Regions from separate parts of the Amphritea sp. HPY genome, predicted to be linked through region 2. Evidence: predicted binding sites of a transcription regulator. Region 2 holds the regulator's gene; each other region holds the start of a gene.

Region 1 (7,266 bases), 430 kb from region 2:
GGACGGTTTTCCGCCAGCTCTTTAGCTGCGCGGCGCATCTGGCTGCCCGGAACGCCGGTAACGTTTTCAACTTCTTCCGGCGTCCAGTTTTTAACTTCTTCGCGAACTTCATCCAGGCCATATACGCGCTGCTGGATGAACTGTTTGTCTTCCCAGCCATTTTCAAAGATATGCCACAGCAGACCCCAGACAAAGGCGACGTCGGAGCCCGGACGGATGCGGATATACTCGTTGGCGTGAGCTGCAGTACGGGTGAAGCGTGGATCAACACAGATGATGTGCGCCTTGTTGCGCTCTTTGGCCCGCAGGATATGCTGCATTGCAACCGGGTGTGCTTCCGCCGGATTAGAGCCGATCAGGATAATCGATTTGGAGAAATGGATATCGTTGAACGAGTTGGTCATCGCACCATAGCCCCAGGTATTGGCTACCCCGGCAACAGTGGTGGAGTGACAGATTCGGGCCTGATGGTCGACGTTATTGGTACCCCAGAGGGCGGCGTATTTACGGAACAGATAGGCCTGCTCATTGCTGAACTTGGCAGAGCCGAGCCAGTAAACAGAATCCGGGCCTGATTCTTTACGAACCTGCAGCATCTTATCGCCGACTTCATCGATCGCCTGGTCCCAGGACAGCTTCTTCCACTGGCCGTCAACCAGCTTCATCGGGTACTTCAGGCGGCGGTCGCCATGGCCATGTTCACGCAGTGCTGCACCTTTGGCACAATGGGCGCCGGCATTGAACGGGTGGTCAAAAGCGGGTTCCTGGCCGGTCCAGATACCGTTCTGTACTTCCGCGTAGACACCACAACCAACTGAGCAGTGCGAGCAGATGGTTCGCTTAATTTCCGTTGGCGCACCGGTTGGTACAGTTGCAGCTTCAGCCTGTTGCATCATGCCCGGTGCCATCATACCGGCAGTGGCTACACCACCGGCAGCAATACCTGAATTCTGCAGAAAACGGCGCCGGCTCAGGCCTAAACCTGATGCGCTTGATGCCGCGGGCTGATCAGACTTTTTTGTTAGTCTCATGTCCTTAAATCCTCACCTTTTTATCTGTGCGCGGTTATCAGTTACGTCAATGCTGATCGTAATGGCACAAGCACATTGACTGTTTTTATCTGATATATCCGGAACAGAATTGAAGTTGTAGATTGGTCAGACTTTGTTGTTAGTCTCATGTCCTTAAATCCTCAACTTTTAATCTGTTTATCTGTGCGCGTTATCAGTTACGTAACGTTTCGTAGTAACTACGAACATGTTCAGTTTTCTGGTAACCGGAACTTTCCTGTTTCTCACCGGATTCAGCAGTGGTGACTTTTGCCTGAACTGTACCGGCAACGGCAGCAGCTCCGACGGCAGTACCTGCCAGACCTAGTGTTTTCAGGAACCCGCGGCGCCCTGTGTCAGGCTTCTTTTGCTGGCTCATTGTTTATCTCCGCTCTATAAGTCACTTACCGGGTAAGCGTCCTGTTTTTATTGTTGTCCGCCCTCAAGTGCGGCAGGGGATAGCTGCAGGAACCAGTTATCCTCCTGTTGCATAAAAGCGGCGCCTAACAGGCCAGCGGCGGTGTAAAACACCGCGTTTTCCGCATTTTGCAAATCGGTAAAAAATCGGTTGCTCCAACTCTGCAGATGTTGCTGCCAGAACCGGTGCTGTATCTCATAGCCCCGACCATTGCTGATCAGCAGGCTCATCACCTCACACAAGGCCGCGATATGATCTTCCGGCTCTTTCACATCAGGCTGGCGCTCGAAGCCCAGCAAACTGAGGTCTTCACGCAGCAGAACCAGAGGTTTCTCCATCAGCGAACCGGTCAGATACCAGCAGGCAAATGGCATCAGCTCACCACGGCCTACGCCAATAAACAGGTGCTGGTATTCATCATCCAGTTGCTGTGGCCGGCTATGTTTTGCAGCCAGGGCCAGAGTGCTCCAGGCACGGGCCATGGGGGTGTCTTCATCCTGGTCCGGTTCCAGTCCGGACAACCACTGCAACAAGTCTCCCTGGGGTGGCTGACGTAACAACGTAGCTAACAGGGCGTAAATATCGGCGCGTAGCTGATCGGTTTCCTGCAGGGCAGGGGCAGCGTTAATCATATTCATCATGTCTGACTCCTGTTCCTACAGTTCAAGTTGTTTTTCGGACATTGCCGCGTCAGGTCGATTACCTGTAAGGGCAGGAATAGCATTGATCGTATTCATCGTGTCACTCTCCTTTATCCTTACAGTTCTAATTGCTTTTCAGGGTGCTGTGTCAGGTCTGCATAGATGTCCGTAACCCGGCAGTCTTCACACATTTTCAGGCGATTGATCGCCGGGCCTTCAAACAAGCGATGCCCACTCAGCTTTTCAATCATTTTTTCTACTGTGCTGCGCGGCGCAAAAGGTTTGCTGCAGGTGATACAGGCAAAGGCTTCATCGGTATGGATTTCAACCGTCTGCTTGCGCGTGTCAGTCAGTAGTAAACGTGATTCCAGCTGGATCGCATTTTCCGGACAGGCGCGTTCGCACAGATTGCACTGCACACAGCTCTGTTCGGTAAAATTAAGCGCCGGCTTTTCTCCTCCACTGGTCAGGGATTGGGTAGGACAGACCGCTACACAGGACAAGCAAAGTGTGCAACTTGACTGATCAACGGTAACCAGACCGAAAGGAGAGCCCGCCGGCAGGGTGAGGTAATCGGCTAATGGCTGTGGTGCATGGGTAATAAGGTGGTTTAAAGCGCTATACAGGCGGTCTCTTTTGTTTTCAGTTGAGGCTGCTGGCTGAGCTTCTATCTGCTGCCCGGCGTATTGCTGATTGAGTGCCGCTACCAGGTTTTGTGAAAGCTCTGCCTGCTGCAGCAGATTAATCCGTGAGGCGCCATATCCCAGGCCGCTGAGTATGGTTCGGGTCAGCTCTATTTCACGCTGCAGAAGACTGCGCATTGATTCGGGTACCGCCGGCGTATCCAGCAGAATAATGTGGCTGGCGCCGCCTGCCAGCGCGGTAAGCCAGATATCCTGGCCGGCAGCTGCAAGCTCTTCCAGCTCCACCGGAATCAGGTTGCCTGGCAGTTGCGGGAGAACCTGGTTTACGATCTCGCGGCCCTGCTCGTGGTCATGCAACAGAATAGCTGGCTGTTTGCCGCCTGCCTGTTGATAACTCTCCAGCAGCTGCAGGATATAGTTTTGCATCCGTACCGGTTGCGGCAGCGCGTAGCTGATCGCACCGGTCGGACAGGCAGTCGTACAGCCGCCAGCACCATGGCAGATATGCGGATCGATATCGATCAGGTCACGGATTGAAGTGATCGCATCGGCGGGGCAAACATCGAGGCAGCGGGTGCAGCCGGTCTGACCTCTGCTGGAGTGTGCGCACAGATCCTGATTAACCTGAAAGTAGCGCGGCTTTTCAAACTCGCCAATATATTCAGGTAGCTGTTGAATCACTTCACTCAGCTTATCGGCGTCTGGAGAGATGTGGAAATAACCCGCCGGTGCCAGCTCGCTGGTAAACAAAGGTTCTTTGCCAAGGTTCAGGATCAGATCGAAGGTAGCGCGATTCTGGGCCATTTTAGCAAGCTCGACTGTTTGCTCCTGATGCCTGATGGTGACCTGAAACTGGCCAAGGAAGCCCTTGACTGCTTCTACCTTCGCCTGATAAGCAAGTAACGTAGGTGCTGCTGTAAGTGCCGCTTCAATATGGGCATTATCGGTGTTCTGAATAGCTTCGGTACAGAGCAGGGTGATACTGGCCATACCTTGTTGTTGATTAGATTGTTGATTAGAGCCTAGCTGGTCAGCGGCAAGGCGAATCATATCCTCCGATCCTGTGATCAGAAGATGGCCCTGGGTGCTGAAGCTCACCGTCGGCGGTGCCAGGTTGTGTGGCGGCATTACTCGCGCTTGTGCCGTCTGCCGTGCCTGGAAATTCAGGCTTTGCTCGTTAGTCATCTGTTACCTCACCAGACCGCTGGCAGCATGTGCAACCTTTCTCGGTTACCGGTCAGTCCGTTTTTGGCGTATACGGCTGCCTGTTATGCATGTTGTCAGTGGTAGCGACCGGCACTCACCCGAACCGGTCGTAATTACTATTTAAAGAAAGCAAAAGCGGAACCAGAAAAATCTGAAAAGAACGCCTTAGGGTGGGTATTGATCAGGGCGTTCTGTTACGCGTTGCTTTGTTGTGGGACAAATTGTCTGCCTGTCCCCGGGCGGGTGTGTCAATTCGGCGCGCTAGCCTTCCAGGTCGGCATCGCCCAATGGGTCCTCTTCGTAGATCTCCGCAGCCGCTGTGCTGAGTTCAGCCGATTCCAGCGCGCTGTTTTGTTTCAACGGATCAGTAATCTTTTCGGTGTTCTCTGCGGGCCTCTCTTGAGAGCTTTTTTCAGAACTTTCTTTAGCGCTTTCTTCAGAGTTGGCGCCAGTCATTTCGTTAACGACCTGTTCCTGTTTGTCCTGCAGCCAGCTACGCATTCTGGCTACCACCTCTTGCGACAGCGCGGGCATCTTGCTGAAGTCTTCGTCGTAGTCATTTAATCCATCGACAATGTTGAATTGAGGCAGGTTGAATAGTTTGCGCAGAGCCAGGTTACGCAGTTCATCGCTGACGCCGGATGAGAGAAACTGACTGTAATCAGACTCTTCACTGAGGCTTTCAATAGCTGGCATGTCGGCATCGGTCAGTGGTATTGGTTCGTCGTTGTCAGAATTCTTGTCTGGAAGGCTGTCCGAATTGCCAGCAGTAGCAGAAATCTCGTTAGTCATTTCAACTGAGATCGGTGCTACCGCTTGCGGCTCCTGTTCTGGCGGGCTTTTATACTTTGCTTCGGCCTCTTCATTAGCCGCAGAGGGTTGCTCCGCTTTCCGGCGTGACCAGCGGGAAAGAAAGGTTTCATCGTTCACTGCTACGCCCCTTGCCTCGTTTTTTCTTTTTCTTGCCTTCGTCGATCAGCTCACCGTGGATTCCCAGATAACTATCGATCCAGCACTGCACCGCGGCGGGCATCGGTGTTTCCAGCATCTGGTGTTCACCGTCCATGAAGGACGCGGCCTCATCCTGGCTGGCGGTCATATGCATCGGAATTAATTCACTGCTCGCTTCATCTTCGTCACAGAGCAGAAACAGGTGTGGTGACGTTGCGTTCAGGTTGAAGCGGTAGGCGGTGCGCTCATCTTTATGCAGTTCCAGGGTCAGATCGGTATAGCCATCACCTTTTGCTGCGTCGGGGCATAGGTCGCGGATGCTCCAGCGTTCGGTTTCCCAACCGCGTGTCAGTACAGTCTCGTGCTGCAGGCTAACCTGCATGGGCCAACGATCAGTGCTTTTGCTGGCGGTCATAATCTGACTCCCTGTTATTTTTCTGCTGACAAAGTGGTTAATTGAAGTTCTCTTTAAAGGCTTGCTTTAAAGGGGCTGATTAATAGACATAGCAAAGGGCGGGCCAGTCTCCTGTTTTTGGGACAAGAAGAAGGATGAGAGGGGGCTTGGAGGAGGATTGGTAACTTATAGCCCGGTCTTGACGGTGAACAGGATGGTAAAAAAGGGACATATTTGTATTGGGGTGGGACATTTTGTCCTGTCTGTTTGCGGAGCACGCCGGGGAAAAGCAACCAATCCATGCCGATTGCGGTGAAATCTGGAGAGAGGAACGGAAATTGCACATCAGACATTAATCGATAAAAGTCAGAGTGAATGCCAATGAATACTGAAAGTGCACAGCCGTTGCTAAGTCAGGCGATGGCAGAGTTAACTGAGTCGGTAAGAGTTATCGACGAAAAAGGCGAGAGCCGGATAGTTCAGATCGCCTGCGAGCGGCCGCTTACTATTTATCTGAATAAGCGTGAGATTGTTACCCTGATGACGCTGGGGGGCGATCCTGAAGCGCTGGTGCTGGGTTATCTGCGTAATCAGGGATTTATCCGTCGTCTGGATGAGGTGCTGGCGATTCAGGTTGACTGGGAGGTTGAGTCTGCAGCAGTGGTGACCGACGGCGAGCCAGAAGGGCTGGAGGAGAAACTGCAGCAGCGTACTGTGACCTCGGGCTGTGGGCAGGGCACTATGTTTGGCAGCTTAATGGATAAGCTGGCTGAGGTCTCTTTGGCGAAGGCTGAAGTAAAACAGAGTACCGTCTATGGCTTACTGCACAATCTTAACCTGCATAATGAAACTTATAAAAATGCCGGTGGCGTGCACGGTTGTGCTATTTGCGAAGATGACCAGGTGATCGCCTTTGTCGAAGATGTTGGGCGGCATAATGCGGTGGATACTTTAGCCGGCAGGATGTGGCTGGATGGGATCAGCGAAGCGAATAAGACGTTCTATACCACCGGACGACTGACCTCAGAGATGGTGATAAAAGTGGCGCAGATGGGGATCCCGGTGCTGCTGTCCCGTTCCGGCGTGACGCAGATGGGGCTGGGGTTGGCCCGTGAACTGGGAATAACGATGCTGGCCCGGGCTAAAGGCAAACACTTTCTGGTATTCAGTGGCGAAGATACGCTGGAGCTGGATGCCGTACCGCAAAATAAGACGCTAGAAAAGACGCCAGAAAGGACGCAGCAGAAAAACAGAGCAGTGGATGCTATTTCATGAGTGATATGCCAGCGGTGTTTATGAATGTCCGTCAAGTGACGGAGTATCTGAATCTGAATGAGAAAAAGATCTATGCCATGGCAGCTGAAGGGCAGATTCCTGCCACGAAGCTGACTGGCAAATGGTTATTTCCCAAAGCGCTGGTGGATCGCTGGTTACTTGAAAGTTGTCATGGCGGATTAATGACCGACCGCCTGATTCTGGGCGGCAGCGATGATCCCCTGCTGCAAGCGGTGGCAATCCGCCTGACTCATAAGCTAAGAACTAAGGCGCTGTTTGGTTATACAGTGACCGGCACTAAGCTGGGGTTGGAACTGCTGGCTAAAGGGCATGCCGATGCCTGCGCTATCCATTGGGGGCGGATGGAAGAAAGTGAGGTGCGACACCCAGCTTTGTTACAGCAATATTCTGAGTCCCGAAACTGGATTCTGGTGCATCTTTTTTGCCGCAGCCAGGGGCTGGTTGTGCGTAGTCAGGATCAATACCGGCTGGAAGATCCGCATCAGGCGCTTGATTACCGGACCCGCTGGGTGGTGCGTCAGGAAGGTGCCGGAGCTCAGCGTTTTCTGAAAGAGTGGTTAGTGGGCCATGCCCGGCCTTATGAGCAGCTGACAGTGAGTAATACTGTTTTCTCTGAGCGTGAGCTGGCGTCCGTGATCGCCAAAGGGGAAGCGGATATAGGACCGGG
Region 2 (7,266 bases):
TGATCATGAAGAGCTGACACATTACCCGATGCACGGCCGTGCCCGCAAAGGCATTGGCTACCTGCCCCAGGAAGCATCTATTTTCCGCAAGCTCAGCGTGCACGACAACATCATGGCCATACTGGAAACCCGCAAGGAACTGAGTCGTCTCGAGCGAAAGCAAAAGCTGGAACAGCTACTGGAAGAATTTCATATCTCCCATCTCAGCAGCAGCCTTGGCATGAGTCTGTCCGGCGGTGAACGGCGACGCGTTGAAATTGCCCGCGCCCTGGCCACCGAACCCACCTTTATACTGCTTGATGAGCCATTTGCCGGTGTCGACCCAATCTCGGTCAGCGATATAAAGCAAACCATCAAGCATCTGCAAAAAAAGGGAATCGGCATTCTCATTACCGATCACAATGTCCGCGAGACTCTGGACATCTGCGAGCAGGCCTATATTGTAAGTGAAGGATATATCCTTGCTCAGGGCTCACCGCAGGATATACTGAACAACCAGCAGGTAAAACAAGCCTATCTTGGCGAACAGTTCCGTCTCTGATAATAATGATCCAGCATTACGGTAAAGTGATCTCTATTTTATGAAGCAAGCGTTACAACTTAAAATCGGTCAGCACCTGACGATGACCCCACAGTTGCAGCAAGCGATCCGCTTGCTCCAGCTATCGACGCTTGATCTGCAGCAGGAGATCCAGGAAGCCCTGGAATCGAACCCGATGCTGGAAGTTACCGAAGAGGAGCACCACGACTCTTCCGAGCAGGAAACGCCTGTGGCGACCAGCGAAGCCGGGGAAGTAGTAGTCAAAACCGAAAGCGAAGAGACCCAGGTTGCCGATAGCGACTGGAATGAAAATATTCCTGAAGAGCTGTCCACAGATAGCTCCTGGGAAGATACCTTCCAGACAGTTTCAACCTCGACCTCAAGCAGCAGCGACTTCTCAGACATGTCAATGGAGTCTAACGATACCTCTGACGAAACCCTGCAGGACCACCTCAGCTGGCAGCTTAACCTGACCCCGATGAGCGATGTCGATCAGCTGATCGCAACCAGCCTGATCGATGGTATCGATGTCGATGGTTACCTTACAGTCACTCTGGAAGCGATTCACGAGCACTTCCTGGCCCAGGATGAAGAACAACTCAACAGTATTGAACTGGATGAGATTGAAGCCGTACTACGCCGTATTCAGCAGTTTGATCCACCTGGCGTTGCCGGGCGCAACCTCGGAGAGTGCCTCAGCATTCAGCTTCAGCAGATGCCGGAAGATACTGAATTCCGACGCGAGGCGATCAAGGTCGTCACTCAGTACATCCATCTGCTTGGTAGCCATGATTACAAGCAACTGATGCGCAAGGCGCGCCTCAAAGAACACCAGCTGCAGCAAGTTATCGAACTGATTCAGACCCTCAACCCAAAACCTGGCGCAATGATCACCAGCAGCCAGTCTGAATACGTTACTCCCGATGTACTGGTGCGTAAAGAACAGGGGGTCTGGCACGTACTGTTAAACCCTGAGGTATCACCCAAGTTACGTATCAATGATGGTTATGCCGGCCTGATCAAGCGTGCCGATAGCAGCCCGGATAATACTTACCTGAAAAACCACCTGCAGGAAGCGCGCTGGTTCATCAAGAGCCTGCATAGCCGCAACGACACCCTGCTAAAAGTTACCCGGGAAATAGTTGCCCGCCAGGAAGGTTTTCTGGAGCATGGCGATGAAGCGATGCGGCCGATGGTATTACACGACATAGCCGATGCCGTAGAGATGCACGAATCGACAATTTCACGGGTTACCACGCAGAAATTCATGCACACCCCGACCGGCATCTATGAGTTGAAATACTTCTTTTCCAGCCACGTCAGCACCGCAAATGGTGGCACCTGTTCATCAACCGCTATCAGGGCACTGATCAAGAAACTTGTCGCAGCAGAAAATCCGGCCAAGCCACTGAGTGATAATAAGATCGCACAGCTGCTGGATGATCAGGGCATAAATGTTGCGCGCCGAACAATCGCAAAATATCGCGAGTCGCTTAGCATTCCGCCTTCTAATGAACGCAAGCGTCTGGTTTAATAATATTATTTAGTGGGAAACGGGCTCAGTCCCGAATATAGACAACTAGGAGATTACCATGCAGATCAATATCACTGGTCACCACGTTGAACTGACTGATTCAATGAGCGAATACGTACACTCTAAATTTGGTAAACTGGAACGTCATTTCGATAACATTACTAATGCACAGGTAACCCTGAGCGTGGAAAAAACCCGCCAGAAAGCCGAAGCTGATGTCCGCGTTGCCGGCGGTCAGCTATTTGCTACCCACGAGCACGACGATATGTACGCAGCAATTGATGGCCTGATCGACAAACTCGACCGTCAGGTAATCAAGCACAAAGAAAAAATGAAAAATCACAAATAGTAGTATCTATCCATAATGTTAATTAATGAACTGCTGTCACCTTCAAGGGCCATCTGCGCCCTCGAAGGCGGTAGTAAAAAACGCACCCTTGAAATTGTCAGCCGACATATTGCCGAACAACAACCGGAAATGACCGCCGATGAAATATTCAGCGGCCTGATCAACCGGGAACGACTCGGCAGTACAGGCATCGGAGAAGGGGTTGCGATCCCCCATTGCCGGCTCAGGGACTGTAACCAGGCACTGGGTATTCTTATTCAACTGGACCAGGCCATAGAGTTCGACGCTATCGATGGTAAACCGGTAGACCTTCTATTTGTTCTGCTGGTGCCGGAAGAAGCATGCGATGAGCATCTGCAAACCCTGGGTAATCTGGCAGAGCTGTTCAGTCAGGAAACATTCCGTGAACGCTTACGCAGCGCTCAATCCAATCGCTCCCTGTACAATGCCGCAGTTGAATTTCAGGCGGGCTGATACTAGTGAAACTAATTGTTATCAGCGGCCGCTCCGGCTCCGGCAAATCCACCGCACTTCAAGCACTTGAGGATGTCGGCTTTTACTGCATCGACAACCTCCCGGCACTGCTGCTTCCGGAGCTGGTCAATCAGATTCTCACCCAGCAGGATCACCCGCCGCAACTGGCAGTAAGCATTGACGCCCGCAACCTGCAGAGTAACCTGCAACGCTTTCCTGAAGTTTTCCTGCAGTTACGACAAAGCGGCAAAGTAAGCTGTGAAATCCTGTTCCTGGATAGCTCAGAAACAACCCTGTTAAAACGCTATAGCGCCACCCGACGCAAACATCCCCTGTCCGATGATCAGCAAGGCCTGCAGGAATCGATCAGTTATGAGCGCAAACTACTGGAGCCCTTAGCTGACCTGGCCGATATCCGTATCGACACCACCCGCATGTCGCTGTACGAGCTTCGCGACAGCATCAAACTCCGGGTTGCCAAACGGCAAGAGCAGGCATTATCAATTCAGGTTGAATCCTTCGGCTTTAAGCATGGTGTACCACTGGATGTAGATTTCACCTATGACGTACGCTGTCTGCCAAACCCATACTGGATACCAGAACTGCGCGGCCATACGGGACAGGAACAGCCGGTCATCGATTTTCTTGATCAACAGACCGAGGTACAGGAGATGCTTGCGGATATCATCGCGTATCTGGAAAAATGGCTGCCCTCCTTCGAGCGTAACAACCGCAGCTACATCACCATTGGCATCGGCTGCACCGGCGGTCAGCACCGTTCGGTCTATATCAGCGAGCGATTGGCTGGCCATTTCCGGACAACTATGGATAATGTGCATATTCGACATCGGGAGCTATCCTGAGCCACAGTAACACCGGAGTCCGACTATGCAGGAAAAGCAGATCACAATTATCAATAAGCTGGGCCTGCACGCCCGTGCTGCGGCCAAACTGATCAACGTAACCAGCCAGTTTTCAGCGGATATCCAGCTCATAAAAGATGGTCGCAAGGTCGACGGCAAGAGCATTATGTCCGTGATGATGTTAGCCGCCAGCAAAGGCACCGATCTGACGGTAACCACCGATGGCGAAGACGAACAACAAGCCCTGATCGCAATTGAAACGCTAATTAATAACCGTTTCGATGAAGAAGAGTAACTTCGCACCTTATTCCTTTAAAAACAATCCGATATAATACCCCAGATAACAGCTCGGTAATGTTGGCGGATCTCGCCAATGGCTGCCCATAGCTTCAGCTACCCATAGTTTCTTAATTGCCTGATCAACTGGGGCTTGATATGACTGTTTCCCACAGCGCTACCGAACTCGACAAGCTGAACATCGCTCTTGAAGAAGGCGCTTTCAAGCAGATCAGTCATACTCTGAATAAAGTCCTGCGCCCGTCAGAAGTCGCCCATCTGATCGAAAAATCTCCACCTAAAGAGCGCCATCTGCTGTGGAGCCTGATACACAAAGATATAGAAGGGGAAGTGCTGCAGGATCTGGGCGACGATGTTCAGGCTGAAATCCTGAGCAAGATGAATACCTCGGAAGTTCTTGCGATCACCGAAACGCTGGAAACCGATGACCTGGCAGACGTAATGCAGCAACTGCCGGAAACGGTGATGCGCGAGCTGCTGCGGTCAATGGATTACCAAAACCGCGAACGCCTGGAAAAGGTCCTCTCCTATCCGGAAGATACCGCCGGTGGCCTGATGAATACGGACACCATCACTATCCGGCCGGATATTACTATTGAAGCGGCACTGCGTTATCTGCGCCGTCACGATGAGCTACCCGAGATGACCGACAGCTTATTTGTTGTCAGCCGCAAAGACTCCTATATCGGCGCTCTGCCCCTGACTAAAATGCTGGTCAGCGACCCGAATATCACCGTGCGGGAGATCATGGTCACCGAAGCCGACGCAATCGCCGCCAATACACCGGACGATAAAGTCGCCCAGCTATTCGAGCAGGAAGACCTGGTATCGGCTCCCGTAGTTGACGAAAACAATAAGCTTCTCGGCCGTATCACCATCGATGACGTGGTCGATGTAATCCGCGAGGATGCCGACCACTCTCTGATGAGCATGGCAGGTCTGGACGAAGACGAAGACACCTTTGCACCAATAATGAAAACCACCCGGCGCCGCGCCGTCTGGCTGGGCGTAAACCTGATAACAGCATTCATAGCCTCTGCCGTGATCGGACTGTTTGAAGACACAATTGAAAAAGTGGTGGCGTTGGCAGTATTGATGCCAATCGTTGCGAGCATGGGCGGTATTGCCGGTAGCCAGGTCCTTACCCTGATGATCCGTGGTCAGGCACTGGGGCATGTAGAACGCTCCAATGCCGGCTGGCTGCTCAATCGAGAACTTATCGTTGGCGCACTCAACGGTGTGATCTGGGCATTAGTCGTGGCGGTAATCGCGGTATTGTGGTTTCAGGACACAACCATCGGCGTTATCATCGCCTGCGCTATAATTATTAATCTGGTGGCCGCTGCGCTGGCAGGTACTCTATTACCAATAATATTAAAAGTCTGGGGTATCGATCCCGCACTAGCCGGTAGTGTATTATTGACCACCATTACCGACGTGGTCGGATTTTTTGCCTTTCTCGGATTGGCAACCTTCTTTTACAGTTAAGCTGGTTTTACAGCCAAGAGAGCAACATGAGCGATAAAGATTTTAATCCCGAGCACGAATCTGATGAAGACTGGGTATCTAAATCCCAGAAGAAGCGGGAGATGGACGAACGACAGGCATTGGGAGCCAAGCTACCTGCACTCAATCCGGAGCAACTGGCCAAAGTGCCAATGAGCCCGACACTGATGAGCGCGGTAAAAGAAGCCCAGCGCCTTCAGCCCCGCTCTGAAGCAACCCGCCGCCAGCTTCAATATATCGGGCGACTGATGCGTGACGAAGATATGGAAGTGATCCAGAATGCGATCGAACGCTTCGAAGCAGGCAAACAGGCCCACGCTCAGATATTCCATAAACTGGAGCGCTGGCGCGACCGTCTGATCCAGGGTAACAACTCAGATTTGCAGGCCTATCTGGAAGAAGACCCCGATGCCGATATTCAACACCTACGCCAACTACTGCGTAATGCACAGAAAGAAGCCAAACTGGATAAACCGCCAGCCGCTTCACGCAAGCTGTTCAAGTACCTGAGAGAACGTGCAGAAGCCCGGCTCTGATCAGCCAGCCCTGATTTGAAAGAATCAAATTCAGGGCTACTTAAAACTACCAGGACTATTTGTTGTAAATCTCGCTCAAGGCTGTTTTTTGACAAGCACGCTCAGGGCTGTTTTTAAAACCCCGCTCAGGGCTGCTTCCCAGAGGGCTGTTCAGCCCGCTCCTGAATCAACTCGACTTTCGGATCACTCCAGTCACCACTCATCTGATAACTCACTGTAGCGATCTCTTTCTTCACTTTGTCGCCGATCAGCTTATCCAGCAGGAAAGCAACACCAGCCACCTGAGGCGCGCCTAACAGCACCGCAGCCAAGGGTAAATTATCAGTAACCGGTAGCGTGACGGCCATCTGCTTATTGACCGTTTCCGCAACCAGATCCAGCTCTCCGGTCATCGCCATATCCACAGAAGGGCCGCGTAAAATAAACGCATCCTTAGTCCGGGCAACACCCTGCTCAATCAGGTAATCGCCGGTCATCCGATCAAAGCTAACCCCTTTAGCAAACAGGTCTGCAAAATCCAGCCTCAGGCGGCGGCCAATCGCATTCAGGTTAAGGATGCCGAAGACGCGCAGAAAACCAGTCGACCCAGCCTCAATCAAGCGCCCATCTTCGGCGTGGAAGCGTGCCGAGCCATGGCTAGCTGCCAGATCATACTGCCAGGGTGCTCCAGGCCAGTTCAGCTTAAGATCCGCATTAAAGACCTCTGTTTCCAGCACCTTGTCAAAACCCGCGCTTTGCAGACTGCGGCCAAGATTTTGTGCATCGACCCGTAGCACCAACTGTGATTTTGATGGCGAGCCCGGCTGCCAATCCAGCTGCCCTTTAGCCTTGAGCTGATCCATCTGCCCCTGAATATCGCGTATAACTGTATGCTGTTCACTATTTCGGACCTTGAATGACCAACTTCCCCAGCGCTTATCTTTTAGAATAAGATTAGCGATACTGATATCAAAGTCCGACAGACTTCCAGGTTCCGGAGCTTTAATATCCGGCTTATCAGCGAGGCTTGCCGTTTCAATCTTGCTGGCCATAATCCGGTCCAGATTAAGATCACCCAGCTCTACCTGGTACGGCATCTGCGAATTCACTGGAAACCTGATCAGCGCATCACTATCAACATTAGACAATCTGAGCTGCCATCCCTGATTCCGCTCCAACCGGGCATG
Region 3 (7,266 bases), 980 kb from region 2:
TCTGCAGCAACCGGTTATCCTTATTCTCGATGAAGCGACCTCAGCGGTGGATGAAGCCACAGAAGCGGAAGTGATCCGCAATGTCGATCGTTTATTTGCCGGGCGTACCCGCATTCTGATCAGTCACCGCGCCTCCACTTTGAGTGCGGCAGACATGATTATTCAGCTTAATCAGGGGCAACTGACACAGGGCGGCTCTATAGCGGAGGAAGCCGGACGATGAAAAAAGTAACTGTTGGAATCGTCGATAGCGGCTATGGCTTCAGGCAATCGCCGCCGATGGGCACCGAGCGGGTAGTGTCCTCTAAAGCATTTCGTTATGGCGATAACGGCGTAGAGCAGGGGCTGGTGACTGAGGATAGTCTCGGTCACGGCTCGGCTATTCTCGAAATAGTTGCGGGGCAAGCACCGCAGGCAGAATTCGTGATTGCCCAGATATTTACTGAGCGTCTGACCACTACTGCGGTACAGGTCGCCGCCGCTATCGACTGGCTGGTGGAACAGAAGGTTGATGTGATCAATATGAGCCTGGGTCTGCGCAGTGACCGTGACGCCCTGCGCTACGCCTGCGAAAAGGCTGTAGCTGCGGGCATAATTGTTTGCGCTTCAACACCCGCACGGGGTGATCCTGTTTACCCTGCGTCATACCCCGGAGTGTTCCGTATGACCGGAGATGCCCGCTGCAGTAAACCCCAGATCTCCTGTCTGAAAACGCAATATGCGGATTTCGGCGGCTATGTTCAGGGGCGTAATGGAGTGGTTGGTGCCAGCGCTGGCTGTGCTCAGATGAGTGGCCATATTGCACGTTACCTGACGGAGGGTGGCGATTCTGATCCTGCTGCTGTGAATGATTGGTTACAACAGCAGGCGGAGTTTTTTGGTGCAGAAGTGCGTTTTCCTATCTCCGAGCCAGATGGAGTTCAGACAGATGGAAAGCAGAACAGTGGAGATCAAAACGGATGAGTAACTCAGATCATATTGTTGTTCTTGGAGGCGGGCCAGCAGGTGGTGCCACGGCCCTCGGGCTGAAACGCCTTGGCTATAAGGTAACCGTTATCGCCGAGCCACGTCCTTTTAAAGCCGTAGAGGGGATCTCTGATCGGGTGGTCGAAGGACTGCGTAATGCGGGCTTCGAGCTGGCATTGGCAAACCTGCCTGCGCCGTCCCCGCGTAACGCCAGCTGGAACGGCGCGACCAATAGTGCCAATACCGAGCGACTGATAAACCGCAGTGAACTGGATCAGGGCATAGTGCAGGATCTGCTGGCTGCTGAAGTCGAAGTAATCAGTGCTCGGGCTGGTAAAATCATTTCCCGTGGTAATGGTTATGAGGTGGCGCTAAAGGATTCTTCTGAAGGTGCCGATAAGGATGCCGCTGTTGCAGCTGACTTTCTGGTGGAAGCCCGAGGCCGTAGTGCCCCCGGAGCAGGGCTGGACCGACTGCGCGGTACTGAAACCGTATCCCTGCTGCAGTATTGGCAGGGCGAGCCCTGCACACCGCAATCGGCAGCTGAAAGCTTTGAGGATGGTTGGGCCTGGATGGCTGCCTGGTCAGATGGCACCCGCTACCTGCAGCTGACTTTCGATGTTGCCAGTGCAGACCTGCCGGATAAGGCGCAACTGGTCGATCACTGTAATTCTATTTTAAGTACCTTATCCAGCGCCCAACCCTTTCTCGAAAATGCTCATGCGACCGGCATTATCCATGCCCGTACCAGCACCCCGATACTCTGTCGTGAGGCGGTGGGTGATAACTGGATCAGGGTAGGGGATGCAGCAATGGCGGTCGATCCGCTGTCCGGCAACGGCATCTTTCAGGCTCTGTCCAGTGCCCTGCAGGCGCCAGCCGTGATCAATACGCTGATTAAGCAACCGCAAAAAGCGCAGCTGGCTAAGCAGTTCTACCAGCAACGGGTCGATCACCTGTTCTATCGCTTTGCTCGCATTGGCCGCGACTTCTACGCGTCCGAAGAGCGCTGGTGGGATAACAGCTTCTGGGCAGCCAGACGCGGCTGGCCCGATAGCAAACCTCTGCATCAGGACACCGATCCTGACTCCCTTGAAGTCGTCACATTGCCGGTAGTGAGCAACGGGCTGATCGAAGAACAGGAAGTGGTGACTACCAACGATCAGCCGCTAGGCATTTGGCATCTCAACGGCATTCCGATGGCGAAAGTCGTTTTAGCGCTGAACAGCAGGCTGGCAGATGAGAGCACTGAAACTTGTCTGCAGAAACAGTTGGGTATGAACGCTGAAATGGCTTCGGGAATGACGCGGTGGTTAAATCAGAATAACTGGTTGCGAAAAGAGAGTTGCTAGACCGCGGCTGCGCCGCTAGCCAGAACGTTGCTGCGCAACTTGCTAGTAGCTAGAAAAATCTTAACAGCCTTCTAAAATACTGCCGTATGGCTTTTAAGGATAGTTCTTTGTAAGACGAACTTGAAAGAACGTCAAAGCTTATGACTCACCCACCTGAGGCATTAAGAATGGTTTTGCTTTTTCTAGCCACTAGCAGGAAGGCTTGCCTTCCGTTCTAGCAACTGCTCTTAATGATACATAGGCATCTGTTCAGCTAAACCAGGCCGTAGTACCAGTACATCGGTGTCGAGACGATCCAGTATCTGTTCGGCGGTATTACCCAACAAAGCACCTTTGATTCCGCTGCGGGCGCGTGAACTGATAACAATCAGGGCTGCTTCTTGTTCGCCTGCTACCTGTGCGATCCAGTATTCCGCCGGCCCTTCACCTATATGCAACGGCAGCGTCGTCAGGTTCATATCAGTAAGCATCGTATCTGCTGCAGTACGCGCCCGTTTCTTAATTAATTCTGGCACCATAAATTCGGGATCCGCTAACTGCATTGGTGATTCTGTAGCGACAACCGCTTGCAAACTTGCATCCTCTTGCCGAGCGATAAATGCTGCCAGCATCAGCACGCTCCGGTCATGTTTTAACTGGTGCTCCTTGCTACTGAGGGGGTTAATTGCGGCCAGAATATTACCACTGCTCCAGGATTGTTGCCGCTTCACCAGTAATATTGGACAGGGCGTTTTCCTGAGTAGCTGCCAATCGGTCGGTGTTAAAAGTGACTGGCTATTGTGCCGCGGATCAGAACCCTTAACCAATAAGGCGAAATGATCTTCTTGCCAGAGTTGTTGAACGGTATCAAGCACCTGTGTAGTACTGGCTTGTCGGTAGATCTGGCAGGAGTTATCAAGGGCACAGATTTTTTCCTCGACAGTGTGCCAGTCAGAGGGGTCTCCAAACCATAAAAACTCCAGCTCACAGCCTGTTTTTGAAGCCATTGTTCGTGCGCGGTTGATGGCATTAATACAGTGCTTCCCGCCATCAAGTACCACAAGAATACGTTTGTTGAATAACATGGGATACCTCCTTGGGAGGTCGGTGCCCGGCTATTTACAGGCCCTTTATAAGAATTGCATATGCGGCAGCATGGTGAGTGCTACTGCGGTTCGGAAATACGAAACAGACCAGAGCTGCCACGCTTGTCAGAAGCTTAATGGAAGCAATAATCAGGTAAGCCGGGAGTGACGCCGGTAAGAGCTACCAGTGCGTGAATATCCTTTTCATGTTTGATCCCCTGATGCCCGGCGATCTGGTTGAATCTGGACTCACTAAGGATAGTTTAGATTGAGTATTTTGCTTTTGATTTTGCCTTTTCTAGCCACTAGCAGGAAGGCTTGCCTTCCGTTCTAGCACTTACCCCTTCAAGATCAGTCGAAGCGACGTTCTAGCAACTGTATTTAAGACGTTCTAGCTACTGAACTAAAAAAGGAGGCCGAAGCCTCCTTACACTGCAGACTATATTAAATACTCATCAACACGGATTTAACCTCCGTATAGTGCTCTATCACGTCGCTGCCCATCTCCCGACCAAGACCTGACTGTTTGTAGCCGCCAAATGGCAGGGCAGGATCCAGTGCAGTGTGGCAGTTTACCCAGACCGAACCTGACTTGATGCGTGGAATCATACGGTGTACCTGGGACAGGTTGTTGGACCAGATACTTGCCCCCAAACCATACTGACTATCGTTAGCGATACGTACAGCTTCTTCGATGTCGTCAAACGGCATAGCGACCAGCACCGGGCCAAATATCTCTTCCTGTACGACGCTGGAATTCTGGTTAACATCCACCATTACGGTTGGCTTGACGAAGAAACCCGGACCGTCGACTGCGCCACCGCCTGCGGTGATAGTAGCGCCGCTACTGCGACCTTGTTCGATGTAGTTGCAAACTCTCTGTTGCTGTTTCGCTGACACTAACGGCCCCATCTGGGCGTTAGGATCGAGACCCGCACCCAGCGTCATGCCGGAGGCAATATCAGAAATATCTGCCACTACATTATCGAAGTGTTTCTTATGTACATAGAGGCGGGAACCGGCACAGCAGACCTGGCCCTGGTTGAAGAATATAGCGTTGGCAGCACCTGCTGCGGCATTTTGCAGGTCGGCGTCTTCCAGTACGATAGTCGGTGACTTACCGCCCAGTTCGAGGGTAACCCGGGTCATAGTATCCATCGCTGCCTTACCGATCATCTTGCCCACTTCGGTGGAACCGGTGAAGGTCAGTTTATCGACATCCGGATGGTGTGACAGGGCTGCACCGGCTTCTATGCCGGTACCAGTAACAACGTTCAGAACGCCCGGTGGATAGCCCGCTTCCAGCGCCAGTTCACCCAGCATCAGTGCGGTCAGTGGGGTTTCATCTGCGGGCTTCAATACTACGGTACAGCCTGTCGCCAGCGCCGGGCCGAGTTTCCAGCAAGCCAATAACAGTGGAAAATTCCAGGCAACAATGGCGCCGACTACGCCAACAGCTTCACGGCGGGTATAGCCGTGAAACTGAGCGTCGGGCATAAAGGGTACCGATACGTCAACGCTGCGGCCCTCAATCTTAGTGGCAAAACCCGCCATATAACGCAGGAAATCTACCGCCAGACGAATATCGACATGCTCGGCAATAACGACGCTCTTGCCGTTATCCAGTGATTCTATCTCAGCCAGCAGGCCGGCATTTTTTTCGATCAGGTCGGCGAAGTTCCACAACAGTTTCTGACGATCCACCGGCTTGATCCGGCTCCAGTCTGAATCCTCGAAGGTCTGCCGGGCCATCGCTACCGCTTTATCGATGTCGGATTTATCGCCGCTGGGTACGGTTGCGATCTGTTCGCCGTTTGCCGGGTTGATAACTGGCAGGGTGCGGCCGTCCTGTGCATCCAGCCATTGCTCGCCGATCAGGAACTTATGTTGACGCTGAATAAAGGCCATTGCTTCTGTTGAGGGAGATAGCGGTGTTTCGAGTACGCTCATAGTTAAACCTTTTTATTGTTGTTGCATATTCAACGGCACCAGTAGCTTGATACTGACCGTTCGACACTTCGTAGGTTAAATATCGCAAAGGCCGTGCCACTCTATGGTTTATGGCTTAACTGTTTGAATGATATGGGTTTTAATTGTTTTCGGTAGATTTGGCCGGCATTCTGGACTGTTTTAGTTTGAGACAAGTGTAAAAAAATAAGGCAGTGCCGGTCTCAAGATCAGGAGGCGGCCGTTAGGGGTGGAGTGTCACATTTCTGAACAGGGTGTTGCGGAATGGAACAGTCATCAGGGGGCAGTTCACAATAAGTATTTCCCCTTATTTTTGTTATCTGTTTGAAAAATATAGATTTTATGTTTTTGGCATAGGCTGTGCTGTGTATTCAGGCAGGTTAGAACTATGGGTGGCTCTTCGCTGCCTCACAATAAACATAAAAGGAGTCTGGCCTTGATGAAGAACCTTAAACTACCCCAACTGGCTGGTGGATTATTGCTCGCAGGCTTAATGCTACCGGCGGGATCGACGCTCGCGGCGGCGGATGCTGAGTCAATCATTCGCAGTAAATGCCTTGCCTGTCATACCGAAGAAAATGCCGATGCGGCTCAGTTTAGTCGTATAAGCCATCAGCGTAAAACGCCGGAAGGCTGGCTGATGTCTATCGCTCGTATGCAGGTGATGCACGGCCTTCAAATAAGTGATGAAGATCGACGTACGCTGGTGAAATACCTGGCTGATAAGCAGGGGTTGGCACCGGATGAGACTGCTGGTTCCCGCTATGCGATGGAACGCCGCCTGAATACCATGGAAAGTTTTGAATCCACTAAATTTACTGAGATGTGTGCCCGCTGTCATTCCGGTGCACGTGTGGAGTTACAGCGCCGTCCTGCGTCTGAGTGGGAGCATCTGGTGCATTTCCATATGGGGCAGTGGCCAAGTCTGGAATATCAGGCGTTGGCCCGTGACCGTGATTGGATGGAACTGGCATTTAACGAGATGGTGCCGGAACTGGCCAAAGACTTCCCACTTCAGTCTGCCAACTGGGATAAATGGCAGGCTAAGACGAAAGTGCCGATGGCGGGTAGCTGGAGCTTCAGTGCCCAGATGCCGGGCAAAGGCGATATTCGAGGCCTGATGACGGTAACCGGTGGTAAGGGTGACCAGTATAAGGTGAAGATTGATGGTGAATACGCCGACGGATCCGCACTTAAAGGCAGTGGTACCGCGATTGTCTATACCGGCTACGAATGGCGAGCCAACCTGAATATCGATGGCGTAAAGATGCGCCAGGTATTTGCCGCGTCTGCTGATGGTGCTGAGCTGAATGGCCGAATGTTCGAAACGGTGCACGATGAAGCAGGTATGGACTTCAGTGCCGTACGGGCTGGCAGTGCACCGAAACTGCTGTCCGTACAACCTGAATATATCCGCGCCGGTAGCACTGAAGTGCTGACGCTGGTCGGTACCGGTCTGGGTAAGCAGCTCAATCTGGGTGATGGTATCAAGGTGGTCAGTGAATTGTACCGGGATGACAACAAAGTTGTGGTTCAGGCAACTGCGATGAGCAGTGCCACATCGGGCGAACGTACAGTAAAAGCCGGTAAGGCTAATGGCGCCAGCATTAATGTATTCGATCAGATCGGAAGCATTAAAGTGGTACCGGATTTCTCCGTAGCCCGGGTTGGTGGAAACGGTGGTTCAACGCCTAAATATAATGGCCACTTCCAGGCTGAAGCATGGGCTAATGGTGCTGACGGAAAGGCTGGTACCGACGATGATATGCGGATCGGTTTCGTTCCTGCCAAATGGCATGTCGAGCCGTTCGATGCCGTGGCTGAAGCGGATCGTGATACCCATTTTGCCGGTCGGATGGATGCTAAATCAGGCGTCTTTACTACTGGGGCAGCAGGTCCAAACCCGGAACGACGCA
Region 4 (7,266 bases), 1.2 Mb from region 2:
CGCCCATTCCAGTCCCAGCCAGCGCAGGGAATCCAGAATCATCTGCTCTGATGCTGCAGTGCTTCGGGTCTGGTCGGTATCTTCAATACGCAGAATAAACTCGCCACCGTGCTGGCGGGCAAACGCCATATTAAACAGTGCGATATACGCGGTGCCTACGTGCGGATCACCGGTCGGGGATGGTGCAATACGGGTACGTACAGTCATCGGAGCAACTTATTCCAAACTGATTAAAAGAAATTGCCGGGCATTATACCCGCTTGGCTGCTGCTCGCCTATATGTAGCCGGTATCTGTATCGGGCTCAGAACTGAAAAATCACAGCTGGAAAGTCAGATCGGGAAAGGTCTATAAGCGCCTGCACGATGCATTGCGCCTGAAAATAAACAACATCGCACCAGAACAGCGCACAAATCGGTAAAACCCGGCGGTTTCGGCTGGCACAATAACTGCAGCGCTTAACCTAACGATTGTCGTAAAAGGGTGTCTACCGAGTAGATAGCTATGACCTGTAAAAGCGGATATTAAGAAGACTATGACAACAACTGAACGACCTACCGAGCGAGTGCTGGTAATTGATAATAACTCTGCCCGGTCCGCCATCCTGAAACAAGCTCTGAATGATCAGGGTTATGACGTTGCCTGTCGTCTCGAAAACACCGAAGGCCTGATCAACCGGGTTGAGCAGATCAAACCTGATATCATCATTATTGAGCTGGACTCCCCCGACCGCGACGTACTGGAACATATGGCCACGCTGAACAGCCATATCCCCAAGCCCGTTGTGATGTTCGCCGAAGAGGGAGATACAGAAACCATCGAGCAGGCGATTAAAGCCGGGGTCAGCGCCTACGTGGTGGATGGCATGAGCGCCGACCGCATTCAACCGATCATGAGTGCTGCCGCCGCCCGCTTCCGGGAGATCCAGGCGCTGCGGGGTGAGCTCGACGATGTACGGGGTGAACTACAGGACCGTAAACAACTGGATCAGGCCAAACGACTGATAATGAAACACCAGAACTGCGGCGAAGATCAGGCTTACAGCGCGATGCGCAAAATGGCGATGGACAAAGGTCAGTCGATGACCGCTGTCGCTAAAAATATTATCTCCGTATTGGAAATGCTGGATTAGTTGCCGTACACAAAAGCGGCCAGCCAAATCCATCATTAGATAAGAAAAAAACAGGAGCTAAAGCTAAGTAAAAAATAACAATAAGAACTGACAAGTTTTCCATCCGTAAGATCCCTTGACCGCCTTCATGGCGGTCTTTTTTCACCTCTGCGGAACAATCCCTCAGTGTCGCATATGCTGAAAAGTAGCAGGAATGAGTTTACGTTGTAATTTGGTGCAAAACCTCCCATCCATGCCTTACCCACGTGCACAAAAACAACCGCAGATTATCACAAACAACAAATTACCCACTAAATATCAATCAGTTAACAAATATGGCACAGGCTATGCTGTTGTTAAAACATAAGTAATACCAAAGACACACAATTTAGCGGGCTTTATATCAGGACAGCTTCACTACTCGTCCTGTAAACCGCCCGAAACAGGACAACAGCGTCCGAAGCTTCCGATTTAAGCGGCAGCTCCGGGCGCTTTTTTTTTGCATTAAACACTTTTTACATTTACCAAGAGGCAACCTATATGAGTGATACCTCAAAACTGAATATCTTCTCCTTTACCGGGAAGATGAAGATCCTGCATTTCAGCTGGATCGCATTCTTCATTACCTTCTTTGTCTGGTTTAACCATGCGCCACTGCTGGGCGCCATCGCTGAATCTCTTGGGCTGACCAGGGATGAGATCAAAACCCTGCTGATCCTCAACGTCGCCCTGACCATTCCGGCACGGATCATTGTCGGTATGCTGACCGATAAATACGGCCCGCGTATCACCTACGCCACGCTGCTGTTTCTGGCCTGCTTTCCCTGCTTTATGTTTGCTCTGGCCGATAATTTTGCTGAAGCTGCGATCTCCCGCTTCCTGCTTGGTTTCGTCGGCGCTGGCTTTGTGGTCGGCATCCGCATGGTCAGCGAGTGGTTCCCGGCTAATGAACTGGGTACCGCAGAAGGCATCTACGGTGGCTGGGGCAACTTTGGTTCTGCAGCTGCTGCGATGAGCCTGCCAACACTCGCCCTGCTGTTCGGTGGTGAAGATGGCTGGCGCTACGCGGTGGGCCTGACCGGTGCGATCTGCCTGATTTTCAGCTTTATCTGGTATAAAAATGTTACCGATACACCGAAGGGCTCCACCTATTTCAAACCAAAGAAGATCGGCGGCCTTGAGGTCACCAGTAAAGGTGACTTCCTGTTCCTGCTGATTATGAAGATTCCGTTATATGCCGCTTTGGTACTACTGACCTGGAAGCTGTCTCCCGCCGGTGTCAGCATTCTCAGTGATACTGCAGCTATAACCATCTATGTCCTGCTGGCCGCTATCCTGATCTACGATTGCTATAGTGCGTACAACGTTAACCGCGAGATTTTTATCACCCCGGTGCCGGAAATTGAGCAGTATAAGTTTAAGCAGGTTGCGGTACTCAATATCTTGTACTTTGCCACTTTTGGCTCTGAGCTGGCGGTCGTTTCGATGCTGCCGCTATTCTTTGCCGATGTGTTTGAGCTGGATATGGTTGTCGCCGGCCTGCTGGCTTCCGCCTATGCCTTTATGAACCTGATGTCCCGTCCCGGTGGCGGCTGGATCAGTGATCGCTTCGGCCGTAAGAAAACCCTGCTGATTCTGACTGCAGGCCTAGCTGTTGGTTATGCTGTGATGTCGATGATCGACAACAGCTGGCCTTTGATCATTGCAGTAATTGCGGCGATGGCCTGCTCGTTCTTTGTTCAGGCGGGTGAAGGCGCGGTATTTGCGGTTGTACCGCTGATCAAACGCCGTCTGACCGGCCAGGTTGCCGGCATGACAGGCGCTTACGGTAATGTCGGTGCGGTGTTCTATCTCACAGTGCTGTCTATGGTCAGCTACCAGACCTTCTTTATGGTGATCGCGGCTACTGCAGTATTAGGTTTTGTCACCCTGCTGTTCCTTGAAGAACCAAAAGGCCACATGGCTGAGGTCAATGAGGACGGTACTGTTGAGCTGATCAGTGTTACTTAAAATAAGTACATTTTAGCAAGCGGATAGCTGCCCGGTTTTACCGTGCGGCTATCCTGTTCTTATTGTGGAGATGTGAGGTGAACTGATGACGACACTGCCAATGACAGATCAAGCAGGCTTAACTAATCCTGCGGCAACTTCTGAATTAACAACAGAAGCGACTACCAGTGAACTGAAAGTCAGCTTCGGGGGTTATTCAACCGCGGGGCAGAAAGAACGTAATCAGGATGCCTTTGCCGCCCACCTACCCCGTGACAGCGGTAATCGATTCAAAGGTGCAGTCGCTGTTATTGCTGATGGTGTCAGCAGCTGTGAAGACTCGCACATCGCCAGTCAGACCTCAGTCACCAGTTTTATCGACGATTATTTCAGTACCCCGGACAGCTGGGGCGTCAAGCAATCAGTGTCCCGGGTGATGACCGGGCTGAACAACTGGCTGTATCAGCAGAACAGTGCGCAACCCATACACCGCGACAGTATGCTGACCACCTTTTCGGCACTGATCATCAAATCTAATACGCTGTACGCCTTTCATGTCGGCGATTCCCGCATCTACCATTACCAAACTGATGCATACAAAAATGGTCAACTGGAACAACTGACCTGCGACCATACCCGTACCGAGCGTGGTCACAACTATCTGGCCCGGGCTCTCGGTGCAGACCGGCACCTGGATGTAGATTTTTCACAGCAGGACCTAAAGCCTGGTGATCTGCTGCTGTTAAGCACCGATGGTGTACACGAATTCCTCACCCCTGCTGAGATCAAACAGATTCTGGCAAAAGCTGGAAATACTGATCTTGAGCTCCTGGCCCGGGAGATGGTTGAGCTGGCACTCAGTAATGGCAGTGATGATAACCTGACAGTGCTGCTGGTCAGCGTTGACCAGCTACCTCGGGAAAGCCTCGACGAAAGCCACCGCAGGCTGACCCAACTGCCGATTCCGCCGGTACTCAAAGTTGGCAATAAAATAGATAACTACGAAGTGCTGGATATTATTTTCAGCGGCACCCGCAGTCACATGTATCTGGTGAAAGACCTGAACAGTGACCAGCGCTATACCCTGAAAGCCCCCTCCACAAACTTTGCCGATGATCCGCTCTACCTGGATGGTTTTGTTCGTGAAGAATGGGTTGGCCAGCAGGTCAATAATCCGCACGTAATGAAAACCTTTAAACCAGCCGGGAAAAAGCGCTTCCTCTACTATCTCGGGGAATACATTCAGGGTATTAATCTGCGTCAGTGGATGGACGACAATCCAAACCCGGCGCTGGATCAGGTGCGACCAATAATCCGGCAGGCGATCAAGGGGTTACGCGCCCTGCAACGCCAGGATATGGTGCACCAGGATCTGAAGCCGGAAAACATCATGCTCAACCGCGATGGCCAGGTAAAGATTCTTGATTTCGGCACCGTGCTGATCGCCGGCATCAGCGAACTCGGCTCGCCGCTGGACAAGTCGATACCCCAGGGCTCGGTTAACTATATCGCACCGGAATACCTGATGGGTGAACGAGGTAGCTTCCGTTCAGACCTGTTCTCATTGGCGGTTATCAGCTACGAGATGCTGACCGGTAAACTGCCGTTTAAGGAGCAATCGGTAAAGCAGGTGAAAATCGATAACTACTCTCAACTCAGTTACCTGCCGGCCCTGCAGCAGCGTAAGGATCTACCTTTGTGGATGGAAGGCTGTCTCAAAAAAGCCCTGCAACCCAACCCGATACACCGTTACCAGGCATTGTCTGAATTTATTCAGGATTTCACCTCCCCCAACCCGCAACTCGAAACCGGAGTGCGCAATCAACCCCTGATGGAAAAGAACCCTCTGCTGGTATGGCAGTGCATCGCGGCGCTGTTATTAGCAGCCAATGCTATTCAACTAATTTATTAAATCAGGCGTAGGTGTGACGCTTGCTTGCCTCATCGGGTACCTCGTCGCGAAGAATCTACAGATTCATCATAAAAATCGCCGCGAGGGCGCGCCTCCCACAAATGCGCCTCCCACACCCTCACCCCGCACCAATGCAGCGCAATTCAGCACTCATTTCCTGCATATTGGTGCGCAGACCATTCGCTTTCGCCACATAAAATCGATCAAAACACAAAGAAAACAACCCTAACACGCTGTATTTAAAGCAGTTTACTTATACTGGCACAGAGCCTGCTTTATCTTATGCGTCTATCTTAGACACCTTATATGTAATTGAACAATGGCGTTCATCTACCAGGGCACTGCACCCGCGCTGGCTGATGGATGCCATTTTTTTTCACCATTTATTACAACAAGCGAGGCAATAACGACAATGTCAAAACCTCATCTGGTAATCATCGGCAATGGTATGGCAAGTGGCCGACTGCTTGAGGAGGTCCTCAGGCATGATCCTGAGCAGTACCGGATCAGCGTATTTGGTGAAGAACGTTACGGCAATTACAACCGCATCATGTTATCACCGGTTCTGGCCGGCGAGATGAAGCCAGAAGAGATCATGCTTAACACGATCGAATGGTACCGGAAAAACGGCATCACCCTGTTCAGCGGTGATCCGGTGGTTCATATTGACGCGAAGCAGCAGAAGGTTTTCAGCCTGAAAGGACTGGAGATCGAATACGATAAGCTGGTACTGGCAACAGGCTCCTCGCCGGTTATTCCACCGGTTGCGCAGAATACCGGTCTGGCGGGCATCCTCAGCTTCCGCACCCTAGACGATGTTGAGCAGATCCTGTCTGAAGCCAGCACAGCTAAACACGCAGTCGTTCTGGGCGGTGGATTGCTCGGTCTGGAAGCCGCTTATGGCCTGCTCAAATACGGTATCGAAGTGACGGTTACTCACCGTGGCAAATGGTTACTCAACCGTCAGTTAGACGAAACCGCCGGCGAACTGCTGAAGCAGGAGCTTGAATCCCGCGGTATCAATGTACGCCTCAACTGTGAGGTACAGGAATTTTGTGGTGAGGGCTCTGCTGATAAGAACGCAGCATGTCTGGATTCAAGTCCTAACCCAAAAAGCAAACTGCAGTCTGTGACTCTGACCGACGGTTCCGTGCTCAGTACCGAACTTGCGGTTATCGCAATCGGCATCGCCCCTAACAAAAAACTGGCACAGACCAGTCAGCTCGATTGCGCACGCGGCATTCAGGTCAATGACCAGATGCAGAGCTCTCACCACAACATTTATGCACTGGGTGAATGCACCCAGTTCGGCGAAGATACTTTCGGACTGGTTGCTCCCCTTTGGGATCAGGCCCGGGTACTGGCGGACCAGCTCAATGGCAGCTGCGATAGCCGCTACCAGGTAAAAGCCAACGCCACCAAGCTTAAAGTGTCCGGCATCGATCTCTATTCCGCCGGCGAATTTCTCGATAGCAAAGAGTCCGATTCACTGGTCTTCAAAGACCTTAACCGGGGCATCTATAAGAAACTGATATTCCGTGATCAGCTTCTGGTCGGTGTCGTGCTCTATGGCGCGGTACAGGATGGTAACTGGTACTTCGAGCTTATCCAACAGCAACAACCGGTGCGGCATCTGAGCCCCGATCTTATTTTCGGCCAGCGTTATACCGAACAGCCGCAGAGCGAAACCAATTTCGATATCAATACAAGCGAGGCCGTAACAGGCCAGTTTATCCCTACAGCAGCCGTTAACAGCCTCGCGGCAGGAGTCTCCTCATGAACAAAACTAAATTAGTCATTGCCGGTAACGGTATGGTCGGCCATCAGTTCCTGCAGAGCCTGGCCGACAGCGATCAACTGGATAAGTTTGAAGTAACAGTATTTTGTGAAGAGAGCCGTCTGGCCTATGACCGGGTTCATCTGACTGCATATTTCTCAGGATCCAGCGCAGAAGACCTGGCGATGGGTGATGCCGAACTGTATCGCTCATGGGGACTGAATGTACTGACCGGCGAAAAAGTCACTACTATCGACCGCGATGCTAAAACCGTCTCCACCGATAAAGATACTGTTCTCGAATACGATAAGCTGATACTGGCAACCGGATCCTATCCATTTGTACCGCCTGTGCCGGGCCATGACCGTGACCAGTGCCTGGTTTATCGTACACTCGACGATCTGGATGCGATCGCAGAGACCGCCAAAAAATCCAAAGTAGGTGTAGTTGTCGGTGGTGGCCTGCTGGGTCTGGAAGC

What was found. The regulator sigma-54, encoded in region 2, starts transcription at its own class of promoters, with help from an activator protein. The targets are predictions, from matches to a motif close to TGGCACNNNNNTTGCTNT.
Region 1: ACQUQM_RS16810 (DUF3305 domain-containing protein) is a predicted target of sigma-54. The motif match lies at 5,413-5,430, and genes of this name have one in related genera.
Region 3: peaA (quinohemoprotein amine dehydrogenase subunit alpha) is a predicted target of sigma-54. The motif match lies at 5,700-5,717, and genes of this name have one in related genera.
Region 4: ACQUQM_RS09835 (NarK family nitrate/nitrite MFS transporter) is a predicted target of sigma-54. The motif match lies at 1,447-1,464, and genes of this name have one in related genera.

The regions. Positions count from the first base shown of each region.
Region 1 is NZ_CP194015.1:3,787,663-3,794,928, reverse strand. Features, by position in the region: gene ACQUQM_RS16835 (formate dehydrogenase subunit alpha) at 1-1,031, opposite strand, end outside; gene ACQUQM_RS16830 (twin-arginine translocation signal domain-containing protein) at 1,225-1,428, opposite strand; gene ACQUQM_RS16825 (TorD/DmsD family molecular chaperone) at 1,476-2,108, opposite strand; gene ACQUQM_RS16820 (4Fe-4S binding protein) at 2,225-3,937, opposite strand; gene ACQUQM_RS16815 (DUF3306 domain-containing protein) at 4,220-4,888, opposite strand; gene ACQUQM_RS16810 (DUF3305 domain-containing protein) at 4,878-5,324, opposite strand; gene ACQUQM_RS16805 (formate dehydrogenase accessory sulfurtransferase FdhD) at 5,685-6,578, shown strand; gene ACQUQM_RS16800 (substrate-binding domain-containing protein) at 6,575-7,266, shown strand, end outside.
Region 2 is NZ_CP194015.1:3,362,439-3,369,704, forward strand. Features, by position in the region: gene lptB (LPS export ABC transporter ATP-binding protein) at 1-541, shown strand, start outside; gene ACQUQM_RS14980 (RNA polymerase factor sigma-54) at 582-2,075, shown strand; gene hpf (ribosome hibernation-promoting factor, HPF/YfiA family) at 2,134-2,424, shown strand; gene ptsN (PTS IIA-like nitrogen regulatory protein PtsN) at 2,440-2,898, shown strand; gene rapZ (RNase adapter RapZ) at 2,904-3,761, shown strand; gene ACQUQM_RS15000 (HPr family phosphocarrier protein) at 3,787-4,056, shown strand; gene mgtE (magnesium transporter) at 4,197-5,546, shown strand; gene yjgA (ribosome biogenesis factor YjgA) at 5,573-6,100, shown strand; gene ACQUQM_RS15015 (YhdP family protein) at 6,226-7,266, opposite strand, start outside.
Region 3 is NZ_CP194015.1:2,385,003-2,392,268, reverse strand. Features, by position in the region: gene ACQUQM_RS10780 (ABC transporter ATP-binding protein) at 1-223, shown strand, start outside; gene qhpE (subtilisin-like serine protease QhpE) at 220-963, shown strand; gene qhpG (flavin-dependent monooxygenase QhpG) at 960-2,318, shown strand; gene ACQUQM_RS10765 (universal stress protein) at 2,546-3,382, opposite strand; gene ACQUQM_RS10760 (aldehyde dehydrogenase family protein) at 3,827-5,332, opposite strand; gene peaA (quinohemoprotein amine dehydrogenase subunit alpha) at 5,790-7,266, shown strand, end outside.
Region 4 is NZ_CP194015.1:2,175,897-2,183,162, forward strand. Features, by position in the region: gene gltX (glutamate--tRNA ligase) at 1-207, opposite strand, end outside; gene ACQUQM_RS09830 (ANTAR domain-containing response regulator) at 535-1,131, shown strand; gene ACQUQM_RS09835 (NarK family nitrate/nitrite MFS transporter) at 1,651-3,120, shown strand; gene ACQUQM_RS09840 (protein kinase domain-containing protein) at 3,206-5,011, shown strand; gene ACQUQM_RS09845 (NAD(P)/FAD-dependent oxidoreductase) at 5,424-6,791, shown strand; gene nirB (nitrite reductase large subunit NirB) at 6,788-7,266, shown strand, end outside.